Regions from separate parts of the Streptomyces sp. NPDC003943 genome, predicted to be linked through region 2. Evidence: riboswitches for the same ligand, from Rfam matches in the RefSeq annotation. Region 2 holds a riboswitch; the other holds the start of a gene.
What was found. Region 2 has a riboswitch for ZMP and ZTP ahead of ACWEV0_RS13555 (bifunctional 5,10-methylenetetrahydrofolate dehydrogenase/5,10-methenyltetrahydrofolate cyclohydrolase). Riboswitches for the same ligand answer to the same signal wherever they lie in the genome.
Positions count from the first base shown of each region.

Region 1: it holds a riboswitch for ZMP and ZTP, as region 2 does, so the genes downstream of both, ACWEV0_RS05315 (serine hydroxymethyltransferase) here and ACWEV0_RS13555 (bifunctional 5,10-methylenetetrahydrofolate dehydrogenase/5,10-methenyltetrahydrofolate cyclohydrolase) in region 2, are expected to answer to the same signal.

Region 1 covers NZ_JBSGIW010000008.1:26,221-38,058, reverse strand. The annotation lists gene ACWEV0_RS05345 (decaprenylphospho-beta-D-erythro-pentofuranosid-2-ulose 2-reductase) at 1-620, shown strand, start outside; gene ACWEV0_RS05340 (2'-5' RNA ligase family protein) at 766-1,386, opposite strand; gene trpS (tryptophan--tRNA ligase) at 1,479-2,492, opposite strand; gene ACWEV0_RS05330 (serine hydrolase domain-containing protein) at 2,596-3,702, shown strand; gene ACWEV0_RS05325 (hypothetical protein) at 3,894-4,697, shown strand; gene ACWEV0_RS05320 (AraC family transcriptional regulator) at 4,929-5,813, shown strand; gene ACWEV0_RS05315 (serine hydroxymethyltransferase) at 5,901-7,169, opposite strand; ZMP/ZTP riboswitch at 7,302-7,392, opposite strand; gene rocD (ornithine--oxo-acid transaminase) at 7,502-8,728, shown strand; gene ACWEV0_RS05305 (polysaccharide deacetylase family protein) at 8,930-9,616, shown strand; gene ACWEV0_RS05300 (glutathionylspermidine synthase family protein) at 9,627-10,826, opposite strand; gene ACWEV0_RS05295 (hypothetical protein) at 10,834-11,130, opposite strand; gene ACWEV0_RS05290 (hypothetical protein) at 11,245-11,838, shown strand, end outside.
Region 2 covers NZ_JBSGIW010000025.1:49,494-61,331, forward strand. The annotation lists gene exaC (acetaldehyde dehydrogenase ExaC) at 1-620, opposite strand, end outside; gene ACWEV0_RS13550 (GAF domain-containing protein) at 800-2,098, opposite strand; ZMP/ZTP riboswitch at 2,306-2,424, shown strand; gene ACWEV0_RS13555 (bifunctional 5,10-methylenetetrahydrofolate dehydrogenase/5,10-methenyltetrahydrofolate cyclohydrolase) at 2,453-3,307, shown strand; gene ACWEV0_RS13560 (hypothetical protein) at 3,431-4,180, shown strand; gene ACWEV0_RS13565 (SWIM zinc finger family protein) at 4,234-5,694, opposite strand; gene ACWEV0_RS13570 (DEAD/DEAH box helicase) at 5,691-8,576, opposite strand; gene ACWEV0_RS13575 (fatty acid desaturase family protein) at 8,961-10,052, shown strand; gene ACWEV0_RS13580 (MOSC domain-containing protein) at 10,103-10,678, shown strand; gene ACWEV0_RS13585 (hypothetical protein) at 10,841-11,722, opposite strand.

The DNA of each region.
Region 1 (11,838 bases), on a different contig from region 2:
TCACCGAGGCCGCCGACTCGCTGCGCGCGCTCGGCGCCGACGTGCGCACCGTGCCCTTCGACGCCCTGGACACCGGGTCCCACGAGGAACGGCTCGGGAAGCTCTTCGCCGAGGGCGACATCGACCTCGTCCTGCTGGCCTTCGGCGTCCTCGGCGACCAGACGCGCGACGAGGCCGATCCGCTCGCCGCCGTCCGGGTCGCCCAGACCAACTACACCGGCGCCGTCTCGGCCGGCCTGGTCTGCGCCCAGGCCCTCCAGGCGCAGGGCCACGGCTCGCTCGTGGTGCTGTCGTCGGTGGCCGGCGAGCGGGCCCGCCGGGCGAACTTCATCTACGGCTCGTCCAAGGCCGGGCTCGACGCCTTCGCGCAGGGGCTGGGGGACGCGCTGCACGGCACGGGCGTGCACGTGATGGTGGTGCGGCCCGGGTTCGTGCGCTCGAAGATGACCGAGGGGCTCGCGGAGGCGCCGCTCGCGACCACGCCGGAGGCGGTCGCCACGGCGATCGAGCTGGGGCTGCGGCGCCGCTCGGAGACGGTCTGGGTGCCGGGCGCGCTGCGGGTGGTGATGTCGGCGCTGCGGCACGTGCCGCGACCGCTGTTCCGGCGCCTGCCGGTCTAGCGACGGGGGTCCGGCAGTCCGGGGTCCAGCGGCCCGGCAGCCCGTGGGGTCCCGCGGTCCGGGGGCCCGGCAGTCCAGGGATCCGGCAGTCCGGGGGCCGGTGGCCCGGCAGTCCGGCAGTCCGTGGGTCCAGCGGCCCCGTCGGCTAAAGCGTGGCGGTCGGCTCGTCGACCGGGCTGCCGCCCTGCGCCGGTACGCCGGTGATCGTGGCCGGGGCCGCGGCCGGCGCCGGGACCGTGCGGCCGCTGCCGAACTCGTAGTCGTACAGCTTGCGCCACACCTCGTCGGCGCCCTGCTCGTACAACGCGAAGGAGCGGCAGGTCCACTCCGCCCCGTATCCGGCCAGCTCCTCGAAGGCGCGGTCCATCGCCTCGTCCGGGATGCCGTGCGCGACGGTGACGTGCGGGTGGTACGGGAACTGCAGCTCGCGCGGTACGGGCCCGGCCGCGTCCCGGATGCGCTCCTGGAGCAGGTCGCAGCCGGTGGCGCCCTCGACGAGCTTCACGAAGACGACCGGGGAGAGCGGACGGAAGGTGCCGGTGCCGTCGAGGCGCATCGCGAACGGCTCGCTGACCGCCGCGATCGCGGCGAGGTGCGCCTCGATCTCCGGCAGCCGGTCCGCCTCGACCTCGGTGGGCGGGAGCAGCGTGACGTGGGTCGGGATGCCGTGCGCGGCGGGATCCCCGAAGCCCGCGCGCCGCTCCTGGAGCAGGCTGCCGTGAGGCTCCGGGACCGCGATCGAAACGCCGAGCGTTACGGTCCCCACGTCGTTCTCCTCCGTCGTGCGTCGAAATGTGTACGGGTGGTGCAGGCGCCAGTGTGCGGCCTGCACCACCGTTTCGGCCAGCGTCCCGGGACTCAGTGCTTCGCGGGCAGGAAACCGATCTTGTCGTACGCCTGCGCCAGCGTCTCCGCCGCGACCGCCCGGGCCTTCTCCGCGCCCTTGGCGAGCACGGCGTCCAGGGTCTCCGGGTCGTCCAGGTACTCGTTGGTGCGGGTCCGGAACGGGGTGACGAAGTCCACCATGACCTCGGCGAGGTCGGTCTTGAGGGCGCCGTACATCTTGCCCTCGTAGCTCTTCTCCAGGTCGGCGACCGACGTGCCGGTGAGCACGGACATGATGCCGAGCAGGTTGGAGACGCCGGCCTTGTTCTCCGGGTCGAAGCGGATCACCGTGTCGGTGTCGGTGACCGCGCTCTTCACCTTCTTCGCGGTCGCCTTCGGGTCGTCGAGGAGGTTGATCAGACCCTTCGGTGTGGACGCCGACTTGCTCATCTTGATCGACGGGTCCTGGAGGTCGTAGATCTTCCCCGTCTCCTTGAGGATGTACGGCGACGGGATCGTGAACGTCTCCCCGAAGCGCCCGTTGAAGCGCTCCGCGAGGTCGCGGGTCAGCTCGATGTGCTGGCGCTGGTCCTCGCCGACCGGGACCTCGTCGGCCTGGTACAGCAGGATGTCGGCGACCTGGAGGACCGGGTACGTGAAGAGGCCGACGGTGGCGCGGTCGGCGCCCTGCTTGGCGGACTTGTCCTTGAACTGCGTCATGCGGGACGCCTCGCCGAAGCCGGTGAGGCAGTTCATGACCCAGCCGAGCTGCGCGTGCTCGGGCACGTGGCTCTGGACGAAGAGGGTGCACCGCTCCGGGTCGAGGCCGGCGGCGAGCAGCTGGGCGGCGGCGAGCCGGGTGTTGGCGCGCAGTTCCGCGGGGTCCTGCGGAACCGTGATCGCGTGCAGGTCCACCACCATGTAGAAGGCGTCGTGGGACTCCTGCAGCGCGACCCACTGGCGCACGGCGCCGAGGTAGTTGCCGAGGTGGAACGAGCCTGCGGTGGGCTGGATTCCGGAAAGCACACGAGGTCGGTCAGAGGCCATGCTCATCATTCTCTCAGGTGTGACCCCCGGAACCGGACGTGGCATTGTGCCCCGTGAGACGAGAAACACACATCGCACGCGAAGTGCTCGGAGGGGGAACGTGATGGGGGACGTGCAGGCACGGGTCGAGGCCGTGGCGCGGGAGCTGGTCGAGTCGGGCCGGGAGTCGGCCCTGCAGGTGGCCGCGTACCGGCACGGGGAACTGATCGTCGACGCGTACGCGGGCGAGGGGGCCGCGGGCCAGGCGGTGGGGTCCGACTCCCTCTTCCACAGCTATTCCACCGGCAAGGGCGTCACGGCGACGCTGGTCCACGTCCTCGTCGAGCGCGGGCTGCTCGACCTGGACACGCCCGTCGCGCACTACTGGCCGGAGTTCGGCGCCCACGGCAAGGACCGCGCCACCGTCCGCGACGCGCTGACCCACCGCACGGGCGTGCCGCAGCTGCCGCCGGCCATCACGCTGGAGGAGCTGTTCGACTGGGACGGGATGTGCGCGCTGATCGCCGCGCAGGAGCCGTTGTGGGAGCCGGGCACGGCCACCGGCTACCACGGCTGGACCTTCGGCTGGATCCTCGGCGAGCTGGTGCGCCGGGTGACCGGGCTCGGCGTCTCCGAGGCGCTGCGCACGTACGTGACCGAGCCGCTCGGCATCGCGGACTCCCTGTTCTACGGAGTGCCCGACGCGCACGCGGGCCGCGTCGTGCCCATTCAGGCGGGCACCTGGGAGGAGATGCTCGACGGCATCCCCGCGGCCGCCCCGTTCTTCCTCGCCCTGCCCAACCAGGACGTGCGGCCCACCGCCCGGCTCGCCAACCACCCCGGCTACCTCCGCGCCGACGCCCCGGCCGGCGCGACCCTCACGGCACGCGCCGCGGCCCGGATGTACGCGGCGCTGCTCGACGAGGTCGACGGCGTCCGCCTGATCGCCGCCGGGCGCCTGCCCCTCCTCCACGAGCTTCAGACCCGCGAGCCGGACCGCATCCTGGGCGCGCCCGTCGCCAAGGGCCTCGGCTACTTCATGGACCTGCCCCCCATGGGCGGCGAGCCCACCGCGTTCGGCCACAACGGCAGCGGCGGCAGCATCGCCTTCGCCGACCCGAGCCGCGGCCTCTCCTTCGCCTTCACCCGCAGCCGGCTCTCGGCGGGCGCGGACGACACCAGCGCGGTGGACCTCGCGGCGCTGATCCGCGAGGCGGTCGACGAGGGCTGAGCGAGCTGCTGCGGTGGACGGCGCCGGGTGCCCCGGCTCGGCGCGGCGGGGCGCTCCAGCGGTTCGACACGCGCACTCCCCTGCGTACGGAGTACGGGGGCCCGCACTCCGGCGCGGCGCCCCCATTTATCCGCTTTATCCGGTTCACACTGCACAGGCCGGGCCACCCCCTCCACGTACTGGAGTTCCCCATGCCACGCACGAACCGCGTCGTCCGTCTCACCCTGCACGCCGCCGCCACGTCCGTCGTCATGACGGCATCGCTGGCCGCCTCCCCGGCCCAGGCGGCCGCGGATCCCCTGCCCTCGCACTGGTGCTTCGTCAACGGGGTCGAGGCCCCACCCGGAAACGTGTACGGCACGTCGGGCAACGACACGATCCTCTGCGAGAACGACGTCGTGAACGTGATCATCTACGGCGGCGGCGGCACCGACAACATTCGCGTCAAGGGCATGGTCATCGACTCCCAAGTGCTCGGCGGCGACGGCGATGACATCATCCAGGTCAACAACCTCTACCCGCGCAACGGCGAGTCATCGGTCCGCGGCGGCGCCGGCAACGACCTGATCACCACCGCGCTGGTCGTCGGATCGGCGGAGCACGGCGCGACGGTCTACGGGGACCACGGCAACGACACCATCACGACGGGCAGCGTGATGGGCCAGCCGGGCGAGTACGAGCGCGGCGGCGGCCAGGTCCTCGGCAACGACGACGACGACGTCATCCGCACCAGCCGGGTGGACCTCGGCGGCCGGGTGCTCGGCGGCAGCGGGAACGACACCATCGAGCCGAAGTCCGTCGGCGACGAGTCGTCCGGCGTCATCATGGGCGGCCCCGGCAACGACACGATCCGCGGCCAGGGTGACACCCAGCTGGTGATCGGGCCGGGATACGCCCAGGTCGACGGCGGACTGGGCGTCAACAAGTGCAAGGTCAGGCACTTCTCGACCGGCGAGAGGGTCCGCAGCACGGTCGCCAACTGCGCCATTTCCTGACCGAGGAAGGTCTCTCACTCTGACGCGCCTCCGCGTCGCGGGCGTCCGCGACGCGGAGGCGCACGACGTAACCGCTTCAAAGCCCGGGGGGAACCACCCTCCCAACCCCTCCAGCCTCCCCGAAGCCGCGTGACCGCCCCGCCGCACCCGATCGGAGCGGGCACAGGATGTCGGGTGCGGCAGGCTGGGTCCTTCCTAGCGTGGGTGATCGAAAGGGAAGGAGGGCCGGGAGTGCTGGATCGGCTGAACCAGGCCATGGAGTACGTCGAGGGTCGCCTCGACCAGCAGATCGACGTGTCCGAGCTGGCCCGGATCACGGTCACGTCGGAGTACCACTTCCGGCGGCTGTTCTCGTCGCTGGCGGGGATGCCGCTGTCGGAGTACGTCCGACGGCGGCGGCTCACCGTCGCGGGGGCCGACGTGCTGGCCGGGGAGCCGACCCTGCTGGAGATCGCGATCCGCTACGGCTACACCTCGGGCGAGGCCTTCGCCCGGGCGTTCCGCGCCGTGCACGGTGTCGGTCCCGGCGAGGCCAGGCGTACCGGCGCGGCTCTGAACTCGCAGCCCCGGCTGTCCTTCCGCCTCACCGTCGAAGGGAACAGCACCATGCGGTACCGCATCGTGGAGAAGGAAGCATTCCGGGTCGTCGGCAAGAAGGCCCGCGTCCCGCTGATCCACCAGGGCGTCAACCCGCACATCGCCGAGCACATCCGGAGCATCCCGCCGGAGACGATGCTGCGGATCGTGGGCCTGTCGGACCAGGACCCGGAGGGTGTCGTCTCGGCGACCGTGCGCCTGCCGGACGGCGTCAGGGACGGCTTCGAGGAGGGCAGCGAACTCGACTACTACCACGCCGTGGTGACCGCCGAGGCCGAGCTGCCCGAGGACCTCGACGTGCTGGACTGCCCGGCGGGCACCTGGGCCGTGTTCGAGAACACCGGGCCGTTCCCGCAGGCGCTGCAGCAGATGTGGGGCGACGTCGCGGCCCAGTGGATCCCGTCCAACCCGTACGAGTACCGTCCGGGGCCGGAGATCCTGCGCACCCGCCCGGCGCAGGACGACCCGGCGCACAGCGACGCCCAGCTGTGGATCCCGGTGACCCGCACCAGGGGCTGAGCCGCACGTCACGTGACGGTCCGGGACGGGCGAGGCGCCCGTCCCGGACCGCTTCGGACCGCTTCGGACCGGGCGGAGCCGGTCCGGCTAGACCGGCAGGCCCGGGGCCGGGAACGCGGCCATCAGCTCGGCGACCTCGGCGCGGATGACGGCCAGGGCGTCCTCGTCGCCCTTGCCGGCGGCGGTCACGCCCCGGTCGATCCAGTCGGCGACCTGCGGCATGTGCGCGACGCCGAGGCCGCGGGAGGTCAGCGACGGGGTGCCGATGCGGATGCCGGAGGGGTCGAAGGGCTTCCGGGGGTCGAACGGGACGGTGTTGTAGTTGACGACGATGCCGGCCCGGTCGAGCGCCTTCGCCGCCACCTTGCCCGGGACCTCCTTGGGCGTGAGGTCCATCAGGATCAGGTGGTTGTCGGTGCCGCCGGACACCAGGTCGAAGCCGCGGTCGAGCAGCGCTTCGGCGAGGGCCCGGGCGTTGGCGACGACCGCGTGGGCGTAGTCGCGGAAGGACGGCTGGGCCGCCTCGTGCAGGGCGACGGCGATGGCGGCGGTCGTCTGGTTGTGCGGGCCGCCCTGGAGGCCGGGGAAGACGGCCTTGTCGAGGGCCTTGGCGTGCTCCTCGCGGCACATCAGCATCGCGCCGCGCGGACCGCGCAGGGTCTTGTGCGTGGTCGTGGAGATCACGTCCACGTGCGGCACCGGCGACGGGTGGGCGCCGCCCGCGATCAGGCCGGCGATGTGGGCGACGTCGGCGACGAGCACGGATCCGGCCTCGCGGGCGATCTCCCCGAACGCGGCGAAGTCGATCGTGCGGGGCAGCGCCGTGCCGCCGCAGAAGATCACCTTCGGCCGCTCGGCGAGGGCCAGCTCGCGGACCTGGTCGAAGTCGATGAGGCCGGTGTCCTTCCGTACGCCGTACTGCACGCCCCGGAACCAGGTGCCGGTCGCGGAGACGCCCCAGCCGTGGGTGAGGTGGCCGCCCATCGGCAGGGCCATGCCCATCACGGTGTCGCCGGGCTGCGCGAAGGCCAGGTAGACGGCGAGGTTGGCCGGCGAGCCGGAGTACGGCTGCACGTTGGCGTGGTCGACGCCGAAGAGGGCCTGGGCGCGGGCGATGGCCAGGCTCTCGACCTGGTCGATGTTCTGCTGGCCCTCGTAGTAGCGGCGGCCCGGGTAGCCCTCGCTGTACTTGTTCTGCAGCACGGTGCCGGAGGCTTCGAGGACGGCGGCGGAGACGTAGTTCTCGCTGGGGATGAGACGCAGGGTCTCGGCCTGCAGCCGCTCCTCGGCACCGACGAGCGCGGCGAGCTCGGGGTCGGCGGCGGAGAGGGCCGGGTGGTGGGCGGGAAGGTTCATGGCGTTCCTCCGGGATGGAGGTCCGGTGCGGCATCCGCACGGGACCTGGTCAGGGTTCCCGTGATGCGAGATGGGGGCTCACCCGCCGAAGGCAGGGGGCGGGCGGCATCTGCACGGGACTCTTGTCGTTTCCCGTGATGCCCAGGCGGGCGGCATCCCGTGTGCTCTGCCGCGCACGGCTCCCCCGGGGTTCGTTCCCCGTACGCCAGTCGCCGTGCGTGTTTCCAGACTATCGGGCGCGCCGTCACGACAGGTTTCCCCGTCCGGCATGCGAGCGACGATAAGAAAAGGGAACCACACCCGCCCCTGGCCGCAGGACGAACGGAGACCCCGTGTCGAGTACGTCGAGTTCTTCGAGGACGCAAGACGAGATCGCCGCCGCGGACGCGCACAGCGCCCACAACTACCACCCCCTGCCCGTGGTCGTCGCCTCCGCGGAGGGCGCCTGGATGACCGATGTCGAGGGGCGCCGCTACCTCGACATGCTCGCCGGGTACTCGGCGCTCAACTTCGGGCACGGCAACCGGCGCCTGCTCGACGCCGCCCGCGCGCAGCTGGAGCGGGTGACGCTGACGTCGCGCGCGTTCCACCACGACCGGTTCGGGGAGTTCTGTACGCGCCTGGCCGAGCTGTGCGGCAAGGAGATGGTGCTGCCGATGAACACGGGCGCGGAGGCCGTGGAGACGGCGGTGAAGACGGCCCGCAAGTGGGGGTACGAGGTGAAGGGCGTGCCGGACGGGCACGCGAAGATCGTCGTGGCGGGGAACAACTTCCACGGCCGGACGACGACGATCGTCAGCTTCTCCACGGACCACGAGGCGCGCGACCACTTCGGTCCGTACACGCCGGGCTTCGAGATCGTGCCGTACGGCGATCTGACCGCCCTGGAGGCGGCCGTCACGGAGAACACGGTGGCCGTGCTCCTGGAACCGATCCAGGGCGAGGCCGGGGTGCTGGTCCCGCCGGCCGGTTATCTGCGCGGGGTGCGGGAGCTGACGGCCCGGAAGAACGTGCTGTTCATGGCGGACGAGATCCAGTCGGGCCTGGGCCGCACGGGCCGGACGTTCGCGTGCGAGCACGAGGGCGTGGTGCCGGACGTCTACGTCCTGGGCAAGGCGCTCGGCGGCGGTGTCGTGCCGGTGTCGGCGGTGGTCGCGAACCGGGACGTCCTCGGGGTGTTCCGGCCGGGCGAGCACGGCTCGACCTTCGGCGGCAACCCGCTGGCCTGCGCGGTGGCGCTGGAGGTCATCGCGATGCTGCGGACGGGCGAGTACCAGCAGCGCGCGGCCGAGCTGGGCGAGCACCTGCACGCCGAGCTGGGCCTGCTCGTGGGCGGGGGCGCCGTGGAGGCGGTGCGCGGCCGCGGGCTCTGGGCGGGCGTCGACATCGCGCCGGCGAAGGGCACGGGCCGGCAGATCTCGGAGAAGCTGATGGCCCGGGGCGTCCTTGTGAAGGACACGCACGGGTCGACGATCCGGATCGCGCCGCCGCTGGTGATCTCGAAGGAGGACCTGGACTGGGGTCTGGAGCAGCTGCGGGCGGTGCTCTCGGCGGACTGACGGTTCGCGCTGACGGACGTGGGCGGTCCGGTCCACCTCCGGACGGGCCGCCTCCGGGAGGGCCGCCTCCGGGAGGGCCGCCTCCGGGAGGGCCGCCTCCGGGAGGCGGCCCTGCCCGCCTCCGGGCGGACCGTCCACGTCCGTTTCGTGCCCGACTCCCCCCATTGACACCCCAGTTGGTCTAGGCCAATGATGGCCGCCATGTCGAGACCCCGTCTGCGCCGCGCGCTGCGTCGCGCGCTCGCCGCGCTCGTCCCGCTCGCCTTCGTGAGCGCCCTCCCCGCCCCCGCCCGGGCCGCCGCCTGGCCGGAGCCCGTACCGGTCGTGAACCGCGTCCAGACCACCGACCCGGTCGTCTTCATCACCATCGACGACGGCTGGTACCACGACCCGGCCGCCGCGAAGCTGCTGCTCGACCGCCGGGTGCCCACGTCCCTCTTCCTGCTGCCGGGCGCGTACGCCTACGACTCCGGCTACTTCCACACGTTGCTCGACCAGGGCCCGTCCCGCGTCGAGAACCACACCGTCGACCACCCGGACCTCACCACCCTCGACGCCGCCGGCCAGCAGGCGCAGGTCTGCGGGGCGCGCGAGGCGCAGCTCGCCGAGTTCGGGGACGGGGCGCGGCTGCTGCGCCCGCCGTACGGGACGTACGACGCGACCACGCTGACCACCGCGCGGGCGTGCGGGGCGAAGGCCGTGGTGACGTGGACGTACGACATGACGACCTGGGGCCAGTGGACCCCGCCGACGCCCGCGCTCAAGGCGGGCGACATCGTCCTGCTGCACTTCAACGAGACGGTCGAGCAGGATCTGCGGCGGGCCCTCGCGGCGGCCGACGCGGCCGGGCTCCGGCCCGCGCCGCTCAGGGACTACGTACCGGAGTAGGCGGCGCGGGTCAGAGGATCACGTGCGGGATGAAGCGGGCGTACTCGTCCGTCACCGGTCCCGCCGACTCCCGGATGCCGAGCCCCGCCGCCTCGTCGCCGACGGTCCACGCGCCGAGCACGACGCGATTGCCGTCGAAGTCGGGCAGCGGGGCGAGCTCCTGGTAGCAGCAGGGTTCGTCGTCGCGGAGGACGACGGGGTCGCCGGGGTCGCCCGGCTCGTGGAGGGTGACGCCGGCGCCCTCGCGGCCGAGGAGCGGCTTGGCCACCCAGCCCGTGGTCGTGGCCAGTTCGCGGGGGCCGTCGAGGTAGGCGGGCAGCAGGTTCGGGTGGCCCGGATACAGCTCCCAGAGGATCGCGAGCAGCGCCTTGTTGGAGAGCAGCATCTTCCAGGCGGGCTCGATCCAGCAGGTGGAGCCGGTCCCGCCGCCGTTGTCGAGGGTCTCGAGGACGTGCGGGCCGAAGCGGTCCGTGGTCAGCCACTCCCACGGGTAGAGCTTGAAGCAGGCGCGGATGAAGCGGAGCCGGTCGTCGACGAAGCGGCCGGCGATGCGGTCCCAGCCGATCCTCTCTACCGACAGCGCCTCGGTGGCGAGGCCGGCCTGTTCGGCGGTCTCACGGAGGTACGCGACGGTCATCAGGTCCTCGCCGAGCTCGTCGCCGTCGGAGTGGACGAAGTGCACGGGGCTGCCGGGCGGCAGCAGGTGCGCCTGGCGCCTCCAGGCGTCGACGAGGCGCTCGTGGAGCGAGTTCCACTGGTCGGCGCCGGGGAAGCGCTCCTCCATCCAGAACCACTGCGGGCTCGCCGCCTCCACCAGGGAGGTGGGGGTGTCGGCGTTGTACTCCAGCATCTTGGCCGGGCCGCCCGCGCCGTCGTAGCGAAGGTCGAAGCGCCCGTAGACGGTGGGGAGTTCGGCCCGGCGGCGCCAGGACTCGGCGACCCGGGCGGCGAGCCGCGGGTCGGTGATGCCGAGATCGGCGAAACGGTCCTTCTCGACGATGTGCGCCGCCGCCTCCAGGCACATGGCGTGCAGCTCCTCGACGACCTCCTCCAGCGCCTCGACCTCGGGCAGGCTGAAGGAGTAGTAGGCGCTCTCGTCCCAGTAGGGGCGCAGCGAGTCGTCGGGGTAGCGGGTCAGCGGGTAGATCAGGCCCTGCTCCTCGACGGTCCGCTGCCAGCCGGGGCGGGGCTCGATGGTGTGGCGCTCCATCGCGGGATCAGCCGCCGGAGGAGGAGTGGTGGCCGCCGAAGCCGCCGCTCTCGACGGCGGACCTGTCGAAGCTGCCGCCGCTGACGCGGCCGCTGCTGGAGGAGCCGCCGTAGTAGTAGCGCCCGGTGGAGGAACTGCTGCCGCTTCCGCTGCCGCCGCCGTCGTGGCACTTGTAGTCGGGGAGTTCCTTGTACGTGACCGGGTCGATGCAGCGCCGGTCGGGCTCCGAGCTGCACGCGGTCAGCGTCGCCGCGAGCATGCCCACTCCGCCGAGTACCACCGTGCTCGACCTCAGCCTGCGCATGACCTGTCCTCCCCGTCGTCCTGCTGTCGCAGGGTTGCGATCGCACAGTGTAGGCGGGCCGCCCGCGGCCGCATCCGCCCGGTCGTCCGATCCCCCACGCACTAGGGTCCTTTCATGCTTCTTGGGATGATCTGTGCCCTCGGTTCCGCGCTCTGCTTCGGCACCGCCTCGGTGTTCCAGGCCCTCGCCGCCCGGGCCGCCGAGCCCGGCACCGGCGGCGGCGTCGACGTCGCCCTGATGTGGCGGGCGCTGCGGCAGTGGCGGTACATGGCCGGGCTCGGCCTGGACGGCCTCGGCTTCGTCCTCCAGATCGTGGCGCTGCGCACCCTGCCGATCTACGCGGTCGGCGCCGCCCTCGCCGCCAGCCTCGCCGTCACGGCCGTCGTCGCCTCGCGCATGCTCGGCGTCCGGCTGCGCCGGATCGAATGGCTCGCCGTCGGCGTCGTCTGCCTCGGCCTCGCGATGCTCGCGCTCGCCTCCGGCCGGGAGGGCCACGAAGGGGTCGACGACGGGCTCGAATGGGGGCTGCTCGCCGCCGCCCTCGCCGTCCTGGGCATCGGCGCGGCCGCCGGCCGCCTTCCCGACCGTCCGCGCGCCCTCGTCCTCGGTCTCGCCGGCGGCCTCGGCTTCGGCGTGGTCGAGGTCGCCGTCCGCCTCCTCGACGGCCTGGACTTCACCAACCCCGCCCTGTACGCCCTGCTGCTCGCC
Region 2 (11,838 bases):
TCGGCGACCAGACTCATCCAGTAGTGGATGGAGACCGGGGTCTGCTCGGCGGGCTTCAGGACGATCGCGTTGCCCGCGGCGAGGGCGGGCGCCAGCTTCCAGACCGCCATCAGGATCGGGAAGTTCCACGGGATGATCTGGGCGACCACGCCCAGCGGCTCGTGGAAGTGGTACGCGACGGTGTCGTCGTCGATCTGGCTGAGCGCGCCCTCCTGGGCGCGCAGCGCGCCCGCGAAGTAGCGGAAGTGGTCGATCGCGAGCGGGATGTCCGCGGCCAGCGTCTCGCGGACCGGCTTGCCGTTCTCCCAGCTCTCCGCGACCGCGAGCGCCTCCAGGTTCTGCTCCATCCGGTCCGCGATCCGCAGCAGCACCTGCGCCCGCTCGGCCGGCGCCGTACGGCCCCACGCCGGGGCGGCCGCGTGCGCCGCGTCGAGAGCGCGCTCCACGTCCTCGGCGGTGCCGCGGGCCACCTCCGTGAACGGGCGGCCGTCGACCGGGCTCGGATTCTCGAAGTACTGCCCGCGCGCCGGGGCGACGTACTCACCGCCGATCCAGTGGTCGTAGCGCCCCGCGTACGACATGAGCGAACCCTCGGTACCGGGTGCGGCGAAACGGGTCATGGACATGGCCTCCCTCTGTGCGACCCGCGGTGCGGGCTGCAGTGCGACCTGCGGTGCGGCCGCGTGTGACGCGAACGCTCGCGGTGCGGCTGCGTTCGTTGCGGCTGTGTGGTGCGCGCCGCCTGCGACGCGAACGCGTGCGACGCGACCCCGCCGGCCGTCCCTGGCCGGGCCGGCGGTCAGTGCCGAGTGTGCGCCGCCGGACGTTGCAACCCCGTTGCGCCCGAGGCCAGTTCGGTGTCCAGTGCGGCCAGCCGCGCCCGTACGGCAGGGGCCTGCGCCGCCGGTACCGCCGAGGCGAGCGCCCGCCACACCGTCACGTCGTCCTCGCCCCACGCGCTGTACGCCCAGTCCGCCAGGAGCCCCGGATCGCCCCGGTCCACCAGCGCCGCCCGCAGCCGCCCGGCCAGCCGCTCCCTCAGCCGTACGACCCCGGGCGCGCACGACGACGGCAGCAGCGGCCCCGCGTAGCCGGCGAGCGCCGTCGACACGGCCCCCGACGCCAGCCGCCGGTCCACCACCGCGAAGTCCGCGTCCACCGCCTCCGTCAGCCGGTACGGACGGGACGCGAGCACCTCCGCGCCGAGCAGGCCCCGCAGCCGGGACAGTTCCGCCCGCAGCGTCACCGGCGTGACCGACTCGTCCTCGTACAGCAGCGTGAGCAGCTCGTCCCCGGACACGCCCTCCGGGCGCTGCGCCAGGATCACCACGATCTCGCTGTGCCGGCGGCTCAGCCGCAGCCGACGCCCCGCCACGTGCAGCAGCGCCTCGTCCCGGCCGAGGGACGTGAGCCGAGGCCGGCCGGCGGCCGGGGCGGGGGAGACGAGCGCGAGCTGCGACTCGGCGGCCCGCGCCACCGCCTGCACGAACGCCAGGCTGTGCGGATGCGCCAGCCCGTCCCCGCCGGTGATGTCCACCGCCCCGAGCAGCCGCCCGGAGTGCGGATCGTGCACCGGCGCCGCCGCACAGGTCCACGCCTGCACCGGCCGCCGGAAGTGCTCCGCCGCACACACCTGAACCGGCCGGTCCACCGCCATGGCCGTTCCCGGCGCGTTCGTCCCCGCCGCCGACTCCGACCAGCGCGCCCCGGCGACGAAGTTCATCCCGCGCGCGAGGCGCAGCGTTCCCGGATGCCCCTCCACCCACAGCATCCGGCCCGCCGCGTCGCACACCGCGAGCAGATGCTCGCCGTCCCGCGCGTACGCCCCCATCAGCTCCCGGATCACCGGCATCGCCGCCGCCAGCGGATGCTCCTCCCGGTGCCCGGCCAGCTCCTCCTCGTCGAGTTCGACCCGCGCCGCGCCGTCCGGGCTCACCCGCGCCCGTAGCGAACGCCGCCAGGACTCCGCCACCAGCGGCCGGACGGGCGGGCTGCCCGGCGGGGCCGCGAGCGGACCGCCGGCCGTGAACGCCTCGTGCGCCCGCCGGACCGCCGCACCGTCCGTGTCCCCCCACGTGTCACGCCACGTGTCGCTCACGCTCAACTCGGCCTCCCCGTCGAGGTCGTCGGCATCCTGACGTCGTCCTTGACGTCGTCCTGGGCGTCGTCCCGGATGTCGTCCCGGACCGTCGTGGACGTCGTCGTGGACGCCATCGTCATGCGCGCAGGGCGGGCCGACAAGCGTCCGGACCGGCCCGCATACGCGCCCTGACCGGTACCCATCACCCGGGCGTCCCGTAGAGTGGGACCGGGCCGTGACTGGCGCTTGAGGTGGATCACCACCGGGGAGCGGCCCGGCGGACGCGCGTACTCGCAGTACCGGTGCACGCGGCCGTGTCGCAGCCGTGCGCCTGGGCGAACCACCTTCCTCGACGACGCCCAGGAGTGGCCCATGTCCACCAGCACCGCACGCCTCATGGACGGCACCGCGCTCGCCCGCCGCACGGTCGAGGAGACCGCGGCCCGCGCCGCCGAGATCACCCGCCGCACCGGCACCACCCCCTGCCTCGCCACCGTCCTCGTCGGCGCCGACCCGGCCTCCGTCACGTACGTCAAGATGAAGCAGAACCGCTGCGCGAAGGCCGGAATCCGCTCCAAGCACGTAGAGCTGCCCGCCGAGACCACCACCGAGGAGCTCGTCGCGGTGATCACCGCGCTCTCCGAGGACCCCGAGGTCCACGGCATCCTGCTGCAGCACCCGGTCGGCCCGCACATCGACGAGCGCGCCGCCTTCGAGGCCATCGCCCCGGAGAAGGACGTCGACGGCGTCACCATGGCCTCCTTCGCCGCCATGGGCTTCGGCCTGCCCGGCTTCGTCTCCTGCACCCCCGGCGGCATCATGCGGCTGCTCGACGAGTACGAGGTCGAGCTCAGCGGCAAGCGGGCCGTCGTCGTCGGCCGCAGCGCCATCCTCGGCAAGCCCGCCGGCCTGCTGCTCCTCGGCCGTGACGCCACCGTCACCTACTGCCACTCCCGCACCACCGACCTCTCCGCCGCCGTCCGCGAGGCCGACATCCTGGTCGCCGCCGTCGGCAAGCCGCAGTTCATCAAGGGCGAGGACATCAAGCCCGGCGCCGTCGTGATCGACGCCGGCTACAACGCCGGCAACGTCGGCGACGTCGACTTCGACAGCGCCGCCGAGCGCGCCTCCCTCATCACCCCGGTTCCCGGCGGCGTCGGCCCGATGACCATCGCCGTGCTGCTCGCCCAGACCGTCGACGCGGCCGAGCGCCAGCTCGGGCTGTAGGTCTTCCATGGCGTGGGCCCCGGATCTCGTGCGAGCAGCGGGATTGTCACGGTTCTGTACGAGCGGGGCCCAACGCGCCGGTATCGCTCGCCACATGGGCGCGCGCGGGCGAGGCTGATTCCCATGCTCCGCCCGCCGACGGAAACCCCGTCCCGCGACGCCCGGCCACCCAGACGGCCGGGCGTCGTCGTCCTGCCGGTCGCCGCGCTCGCCACCATAGTGGCGCTCTCGGTGGCCTTCACCGCACACGGTGGTACGGCCGAAAGAGATCTGCACGGCGCGCCGCCCCCGGCACACGACACGAGCGGGACAGCCGACCCGGTCAACCCGGTCGACCCGTCCGCCGCGCCACCCGGTCAGCACCCCTCGGCGCAGGCCGAGAGCCCCAGCCCGATGCCCGTCCGCACCGCGGACCGCACGGCGGAGGGCCGCACTGAGGCCACGGCGACGGCCACCGCCGTGCCGCGCCCGTCCGCGACCGCCACGCCCCCGCACCAGCGGCGCGCCACGGCGGCCCCGCCCGCACGCACGCCGTACGACGCCCTGCGCGTCGGCGACTGCTTCGACATCGACCGCGACGCGCCGGGCACCGTCATCCGCCGCGCCTGCGACACGCCCCACGACGCCCAGGTCGTCGCCCGCCCCGTCCTCACCGGCAGCTACGCCGACGACCGCGCGGTACGGGACGCGGCCGCCGCCCTCTGCCGCGCCCCTCTCCGCGTCAAGGCCGCAGAGCAGCCCCTCGGCACCCGCTGGACCACCTTCGTCCAGTACCCGTACCGCACCAGCTACCTCCTGGGCGAGGACAGGATCGCCTGCAGCCTGGCAGCACCGTCGGACACGGGCAGGAAGCTGACGGCGCCGCTGCAGTGAGGCGCGGCGCCCGACCCGTGTGGCGCCGCCGCCGGTTCGAGGTGCCCGCGCCGCTACCCCTCCGCCACTCCCGACAGCGCCGCCGCCGGGTCGTGTTCCGGGGCGCCCGCGGGGGTCCACGTTCCGTCCTCCTCGCGGTACGGCCACCAGCGGCCGTCCTCGCCCAGGCGCAGCTGGAGGTTCGTGCCGGTGAGGGTCCAGCGGGCCGGGCCGGACGGGTGGAGGGCGGGACGGTCGGCGGGTTCCCAGGCTTCCAGAAGACGGGCCTCGGCCCGGCGCAGGGCGTCGGGGCCCGGCGTCCACTCCTCCTCCAGGACCGCGAGGCCGGCCGGGCCGCCGAGGCGCCAGGCGCGGACCGCGAGGTCGAGGCCGGTCCGGGTGCGGCCCGAGCCGGTGGCGAGGCGGGCCGCGATCCACGGCACGGGGGAGCCGGCGGCCAGCCGTACCGCGTCCTGGGCCACCGTCAGGGGCGGGTCGGCGAGCGTCGTCGCGGCGCTCGACTCCGCCTGCGCCTGCGCCGGGCCGGGCGGCGACGGTACCCCTGTGGCGGCTTCGGACAGCAGCCGGTGGGCCCGGGCAGCCGCGTCCGCCGCGAGGAACTCCAGGGCCGCCGGATCGAGGCCCGGCTCCGGGCCGGTCTCCGTGTCGAGGGACGGCGGCTCACCCGGCGCGGCGGACGGGACCGGCGGCGCGGGCAGCGGGGGCAGGATGCCTCCCGCCGCGAACGCCTCCGCCGCCGAGACGCCCGAGACACCCGACGCGCCCACTGCGCCCGACATGCCCGAGCCTCCCGCCGGGCCCGAGCCACCCGCTGCGCCGAAGCCGCCCACCGCGCCGGAGCGCCCGTCCCGCGGCCCGTCGGACCCCGCCGTGGCCCACGCCGCGCTGCGCTCCTGCAGCGCCTCGACCAGCGCGCGCTCGCCCCGTCCCCGCATCAGCAGCAGCACGAACGGGTCCTCGTCGAGCAGCCGCGCCACCTGGTAGCAGAGGGCCGCCGTGTGCGGGCAGTGGTCCCAGGCCTCGCAGCCGCACCGGGGCTCCAGGTCGCCGATGCCCGGCAGCAGTTCGAGCCCGGCCGCCGCCGCGTCCTCAACCAGATGCGGCGGCATCTCGCGGTCCAGCAGGGCCGCGATGTGTCCCGCACTGGCCACCGCCAGGTCGACGAGCCGGTCCCACTCCGCCTCGGACAGCTCCTGGAGCAGCACGTCACTGCGGTACGCCGTGCCGTCCGGGTCCCGCACCAGCGCCGTGATCCGGCCCGGCCGCACCGAGACCGCGCCCACCGCTCCCGCCCGGGCGTGTCGCCGCCCCGTCTTCAACTGCCGGCCGTCCAGCGCCGTGTCCTCAAGGGCCTGCAGCCACGCCCGGCCCCACCAGGTGCGGGCGAACGACCCGCCCTGGACGGGCGGCAGCGCCGCGAAGGTCCGCGTCGCGTCACCGTGGTCCCGGTGGTCCGACCGGTCGCGCTCCTCCGCGTCGTGGCCGTGGTCCCCGTGGGTCCCGTACTCGCTCATCGTCCGTCCTCCCCGCGCAGCCGCACCAGTTCCGAGAGCTCCGCGTCCGTCAGCTCCGTCAGGGCCGCCTCGCCCGAGGCGAGCACCGAGTCGGCCAGTGCCCGCTTGCGCTCCAGCATCTGCGCGATGCGGTCCTCGATCGTGCCCTCGGCGATCAGCCGGTGCACCTGCACCGGCTGGGTCTGCCCGATCCGGTACGCGCGGTCGGTGGCCTGCGCCTCCACGGCCGGGTTCCACCAGCGGTCGTAGTGCACGACATGACCGGCCCGGGTGAGGTTGAGGCCGGTGCCCGCCGCCTTCAGGGAGAGCAGGAAGACCGGCACCTCGCCGTTCTGGAAGCGGGCGACCATCGCCTCCCGCTCGGCGACCGGCGTGCCGCCGTGCAGGAACTGCGTCGGCACGCCCCGCGCCGCCAGATGCGCCTCCAACAGCCGCGCCATCCGCACGTACTGCGTGAAGACCAGCACGCTCGCGTCCTCCGCGAGGATCGTGTCGAGGAGTTCGTCGAGCAGCTCCAGCTTCCCCGAGCGCCCCGCGATGCGCCCCGCGATGCGCTCCGAGACGCGCCGCCCCCCGGCGCCGAGCGCCGGGTCCTCCCACGGGTCCTCCTTCAGATACTGCGCCGGGTGGTTGCAGATCTGCTTGAGCCCGGTGAGCAGCTTGACCACCAGGCCGCGCCGCTCCATCCCGTCCGCCTCGGCGATGGCCGCGAGGGTCTCCCGCACCACCGCCTCGTACAGCCCGGCCTGCTCCTTCGTGAGCGCCACGGTCCGGTCGGTCTCGGTCTTCGGCGGCAGCTCGGGCGCGATGCCCGGGTCCGACTTGCGGCGGCGCAGCAGGAACGGCCGTACGAGCGCGGCGAGTCGCGCCGCCGCGGCCGGGTCGGTGCCGCCCTCGACGGCGGAGGCGTACCGCGTACGGAACGTGCCGAGCCCGCCGAGCAGCCCCGGGGTCGTCCAGTCGAGGATCGCCCACAGCTCGGAGAGGTTGTTCTCGACCGGCGTGCCCGACAGCGCCACGCGCGCCTTCGCGCCGATGGTGCGCAGCGCGCGGGCCGTCGCGGAGTACGGGTTCTTGACGTGCTGCGCCTCGTCGGCGACGACCAGACCCCACGGCCGGTCGGCGAGGCGGGCCGCGTCGAGCCGCATCGTGCCGTAGGTGGTGAGGACGAACCCGCCGTCGGCGAGCCCCTCCAGGGACCGCGCTCCGCCGTGGAAGCGGCGCACCGGCGTGCCGGGCGCGAACTTCTCGATCTCGCGCTGCCAGTTGCCCATGAGCGAGGTCGGGCAGACCACGAGCGTGGGACCGGCCGCCGCCGGATCGGTCTGCCGGTGCAGGTGGAGCGCGATCAGGGTGATGGTCTTGCCGAGGCCCATGTCGTCGGCGAGGCAGCCGCCGAGGCCGAGCGAGGTCATGCGGTGCAGCCAGGCGAGGCCGCGCAGCTGGTAGTCGCGCAGCGTCGCGGCGAGCGCGGCGGGCTGGGCGACGTCCTGCTCGCCGCCGTCCGGATCGGTGAGCCGTGCCCGCAGCCGCTCCACCCAGCCGGTGGCCTGGACCTCGACCTGGCGGCCGTCGACCTCGGTGGTGCCGGTGAGCACGGCGCCGAGCGCGCCGACGGGGGTCAGTTTGCGGTCCTGCCGCGCCCGGGCGCGCCGCACCTCGTCCGGGTCGACGAGCACCCACTGGTCGCGCAGCCGGACCAGCGGCCGGCCGGCCTCGGCGAGCCGGTCGAGTTCCTCGCGGGTCAGCTCCTCGTCGCCGATCGCGAATCGCCAGTGGAAGGAGAGCAGGGCGTCGGCGGAGAGGAACGACGGCAACGCGTCACCCCGGCCCCTGCCATCGCCACCGGCAACGGCGCCGGAATCGCCGGGCGCGCAGTGCTCGTCCGGCGGGCCGATCACGGCCCGCGTGGAGAGCCGATGCGCCAGGTCGCGCGGCCAGTGCACCCGTACGCCCGTGGCGGCGAGCGCGCGAGCGGCCGGCCCGAGCAGCTCGGCCACCTCCTCGTCGGCCAGCTCCATCGCGTCGGGCACCGCCGCCGAAAGGAGCGGCGAGAGCGGCGTCCAGGCGCGTGCCGCCCGCCGCAGCGCGAGCAGCGCGTCCATCCGCGCCCGCGACCCGAAGGCCGCGCCCGCCGGAGCCGTACCGGCCCACACCTCCGCCGCGTCGGCGACGAGCGAGGGATCGGCGACGGCATGCATCTGCAGGACCGCACGGAACGAAGGGGTGTCGGCGGGGGACTCCTCGACGTCCGTCGCCGCGCCCACCAACTCCACGCGCAGCGACAGACGTACGCCCGCGTCATGGCCGGCCGCCACGTCCGCAGCCCACGCGCGCTGGTGCGGCAGTGCCTCGGGCGCATGGTGCTCGTCGGCCGCGAACGCGGGGCCGCCGGCGGCGAGAGCGGCGGCCGGAGTGCGGGGCAGGACGTCGGCGACGGCGTCGGCGAACGCCCGGAGCAGCTCCTCGGGTTCGGGCAGCAGCGGTCCGCCGTCCTCGTCCGGTTCCGGAAGCGGTACGGCGTGGGCCGACGGTGGCATCGACGCGGCCAGGTCGCGCAGGGCCGCCAGGTCCTCGGGGCCGAGCGGGCCGACGCGCCAGGCGTCGTGGTCGTGCGGGGTGAGGCCGGGGAGGATCAGCCCGCGGGAGACCAGGTCCAGGGAGAAGAGCACGGCCGCGCCCCAGAAGGCAGCCGACGGGGAGGCGTTCTCGTCGAAGCGCGCCCGGGCGAGGACGGGCAGGGCCTCCCGTACGGAGAGCAGGTGGGCGCGGACGGTCCGCGGCCGCACGTCGGCGTCGACGACGGTCAGCTCGGTGCCTGACTCGAACGAGCCGGGGGACCAGAAGGCGATCCGCCCCGCGCGATACGGATCGGAGGGCAGGAAGAGGGCGCTGCTGCGGGCGAGTTCAGAAGTCGGGGGTGACGACGAGGACGAGGACGACGATGTGAGCGAGTAAGAGGGCGACGGTGAGAGCGAGGACGAGGGCGACTGCGACGGAGACTGCGACAACGCATTCCTCAAATTTGACTACTGGGGTCGAGCGGCCGAGGGTAGTTCAACTCCCCTTCCACAGGCGAACCTTGACGCTGTGATCCCCGTCACTCCGTGTCGTCGGGGTGGGGACAGCCCCACCCCCGCCCCCTGGCCGCCCCCCGACCTGGTCCGGGTGGTGACGCCATGGCCCGGGACGATCACCGATCCGTACGTTTTCGGTAGCCGGCGCGGCCCGCGCCCCGGCCCCTTCCCCGGACCCCGGAGACCGACATGCCCCAGGCCACCGCGACCCTCACCGCGCCGCCAGCACCCGCAGCAGCACCCCACCCCAAGGGCGCCGGCAGCGAGTTCGCCCCGCTCCTCCGGACCGTCAAGGCGCAAGGACTCCTCGACCACCGCCCCGGCTGGTACGCCCGGGGCATCGTCGCCAACCTCCTCGGCATCGCAGCGGTCGTCACCGGCCTCGCCCTCGTCGGCCCGTCCTGGTGGGCCCTGCCCCTCGCCCTCCCGCTCGCCCTCTTCTCCGCCCGGGTCGCCTTCGTCGGCCACGACGCCGGCCACGCGCAGATCACCCGCAACCGCGGAATCAGCCGGCTGATCCAGCTCGTCCATGCCAACCTGCTGCTCGGCATGAGCCGCGAGTGGTGGAACGACAAGCACAACCGCCATCACGCCAACCCCAACCACCTCGACAAGGACCCGGACGTCGCCGCCGACGTCCTCGTCTTCGCCGCCCACCAGACCGCCGACCGCACCGGCCTGCGCCGCTGGCTCACCCGCCACCAGGCATGGCTCTTCTTCCCGCTCACCACCCTGGAGGGCATCGCCCTCAAGGTGTACGGCGTTCAGGCCCTGCTCTCCCGCACAGGCCCCTACCGCACCCCGCGCGAACGCCTCGTCGAGGGCGCCCTGCTCCTCGCCCACCTCGCCGGCTACGCGACCCTGCTGCTCACCCTGCTGACCCCGCTCCAGGCCCTCGTCTTCGCGTTGCTCCACCAGATGCTGCTCGGCGTGCACCTCGGCATGGCCTTCGCCCCCAACCACAAGGGCATGGAGAGGCCCGACGCCCACCCGGACGGCGACTCCTGGGGCCATCTGCGCCGCCAGGTCCTCACCTCCCGCAACATCCGCGGCGGCGTCGTCACCGACTGGTTCCTCGGCGGCCTCAACTACCAGATCGAGCACCACCTCTTCCCCAGCATGCCCAGGCCCCATCTGCGCCGCGCCCAGTCCGCCGTCCGCGCGCACTGCGAGGCGCTCGGCCTCCCGTACACCGAGACCGGCTTCGTCGAGTCCTACCGCGAGGCCCTCGGCCACCTGCACGAGGTGGGCGCCCCGCTGCGGGTCCAGGGCATCGCATAGGGTCGAGAACGCGCCGCTCCGGCGCGGCAGGGGAAGGGGAGCTCCACATCATGAGCGCAGGCACGACCGACGCCCTCGGCACCGGCACCGGCACCGTCACGACGGTCAGCAGCAACGGCACCTACTCGTTCACCAAGCCCAACCGGACGAGCATCACGCTCCTCGCCGGCCTCGGCGTCGAGGGAGACGTGCACGCCGGAGTGACCGTCAAGCACCGCTCCCGGGTCGCGAAGGACCCGACCGTGCCCAACCTGCGCCAGGTCCACCTCATCCACGCCGAGCTGTTCGACGAGGTGGCGGGCGCCGGTTTCGAGGTCACGCCGGGTGCCCTCGGCGAGAACGTCACCACCAGCGGCATCGACCTGCTCGGCCTGCCCACCGGCACCCGGCTGCACCTCGGCGCCGAGGCCGTCGTCGAGGTCACCGGACTGCGCAACCCGTGCGCCCAGATCGACAACTACCGGCACGGACTGCTGAAGCAGGTCCTCGGCCGCGACGAGAACGGGCAGATCGTCCGCAAGGCCGGGATCATGTCGATCGTGCTGACCGGCGGCGAGGTGCGGCCCGGCGACGCGATCAGGGTCGAGCTGCCGGAGGGGCCGCACCGCCCCCTGGAGATGGTCTGACCCGCTCCCTGTCCAGGGCACGGGAGTTGACCACGTCACCGCCCACCGCCCACCGCCCACCGCCCTCCGACTGGCTGATCAGTCGGTTCGCGGGCGGGGCGGCGTCGGCACGGCGGCGCGATGAGCGCCACGCCACCTCAGCCCGCACCACGGGGCGCGCGCTCAGCTCGGTCGTACCGCCATCGCGTCAAGCGCTTTGAGGAGCGCGGGCAACCGCGGTCCACGGGTCACCGGCAGCACCTCGTTCGGCGCCTCGTCGAGCAGGACGAAGGCCATGTCGTCGGTGCGGGCCACGAGCGACCAGCCGGGACCGTCGGCGCGCAGCATCCGTGCCTCACCGGCCGCGAAACTGGACCGGACCCGGCCGACAGGCGGTGCCTCCTCGACGTACGCGCCGAGCTCTCGGAGGACCCGGCGCAGGGCGCCCTGCGGACCGGAGCCCTCGTCCGCGGCCCCGTCGCCCGCCCCGACCTCGCCACCCTGCCCCGTGCCGTCCCCGCCGTCCGCGGTGCCGCCCATACGGGATCGCCACTCGTCCCACTGCAGGGCCACCATGTCGGCGCCCATGCGCCGCTGGGCCGGGCCCCAGGTGGTGCCGTCCGGCGGGGCGAGCGGCGCGGGGGCGCCCTCCTCGGGCGCGGGGTCGTGGGGTGCGGGCAGGCCGGGTGCGGCGGTGGCGACGGCGAGCGGCCAGCCGGGCAGCGCGCACACCACGGACCGCTCGTCGGGGGAGAGGTCGTACTCCATGCCGCAGTCCCAGGAGGCGATGGCGACGGCGACCAGCGACACGTCGTCCACGACCACGGTCCACCGGGCGCCCGTGCCGTCCTGGCCGAGCACGAGCCCGTAACCGCCGGCCCACGCCTCCAGGCGCAGGGCCGCGCAGGCGGCCGGATAGTCGTCGCCGAGCACGCTCGGGAACTGCGCCGGCGTGAGCAGCGCCGCCGTCAGTACGAACAGCGCGTCGTCGTCAGCGGCGTCGACGCCGGCGTAGCCTGCCGTGCCGCTGGCGGCGCCGCTCGCGACGGATTCCGGTGCGCCCACGTCAGCCTCCCCATCGCGTCCCCGTCTGGTCGTCGGCGCACACTAACCAGTGAGTAACCCGCCCGTCGAGAGCTGTTCCGTGATCTCCGCGGAACTTCCGGAACTTCTCGGCCGGC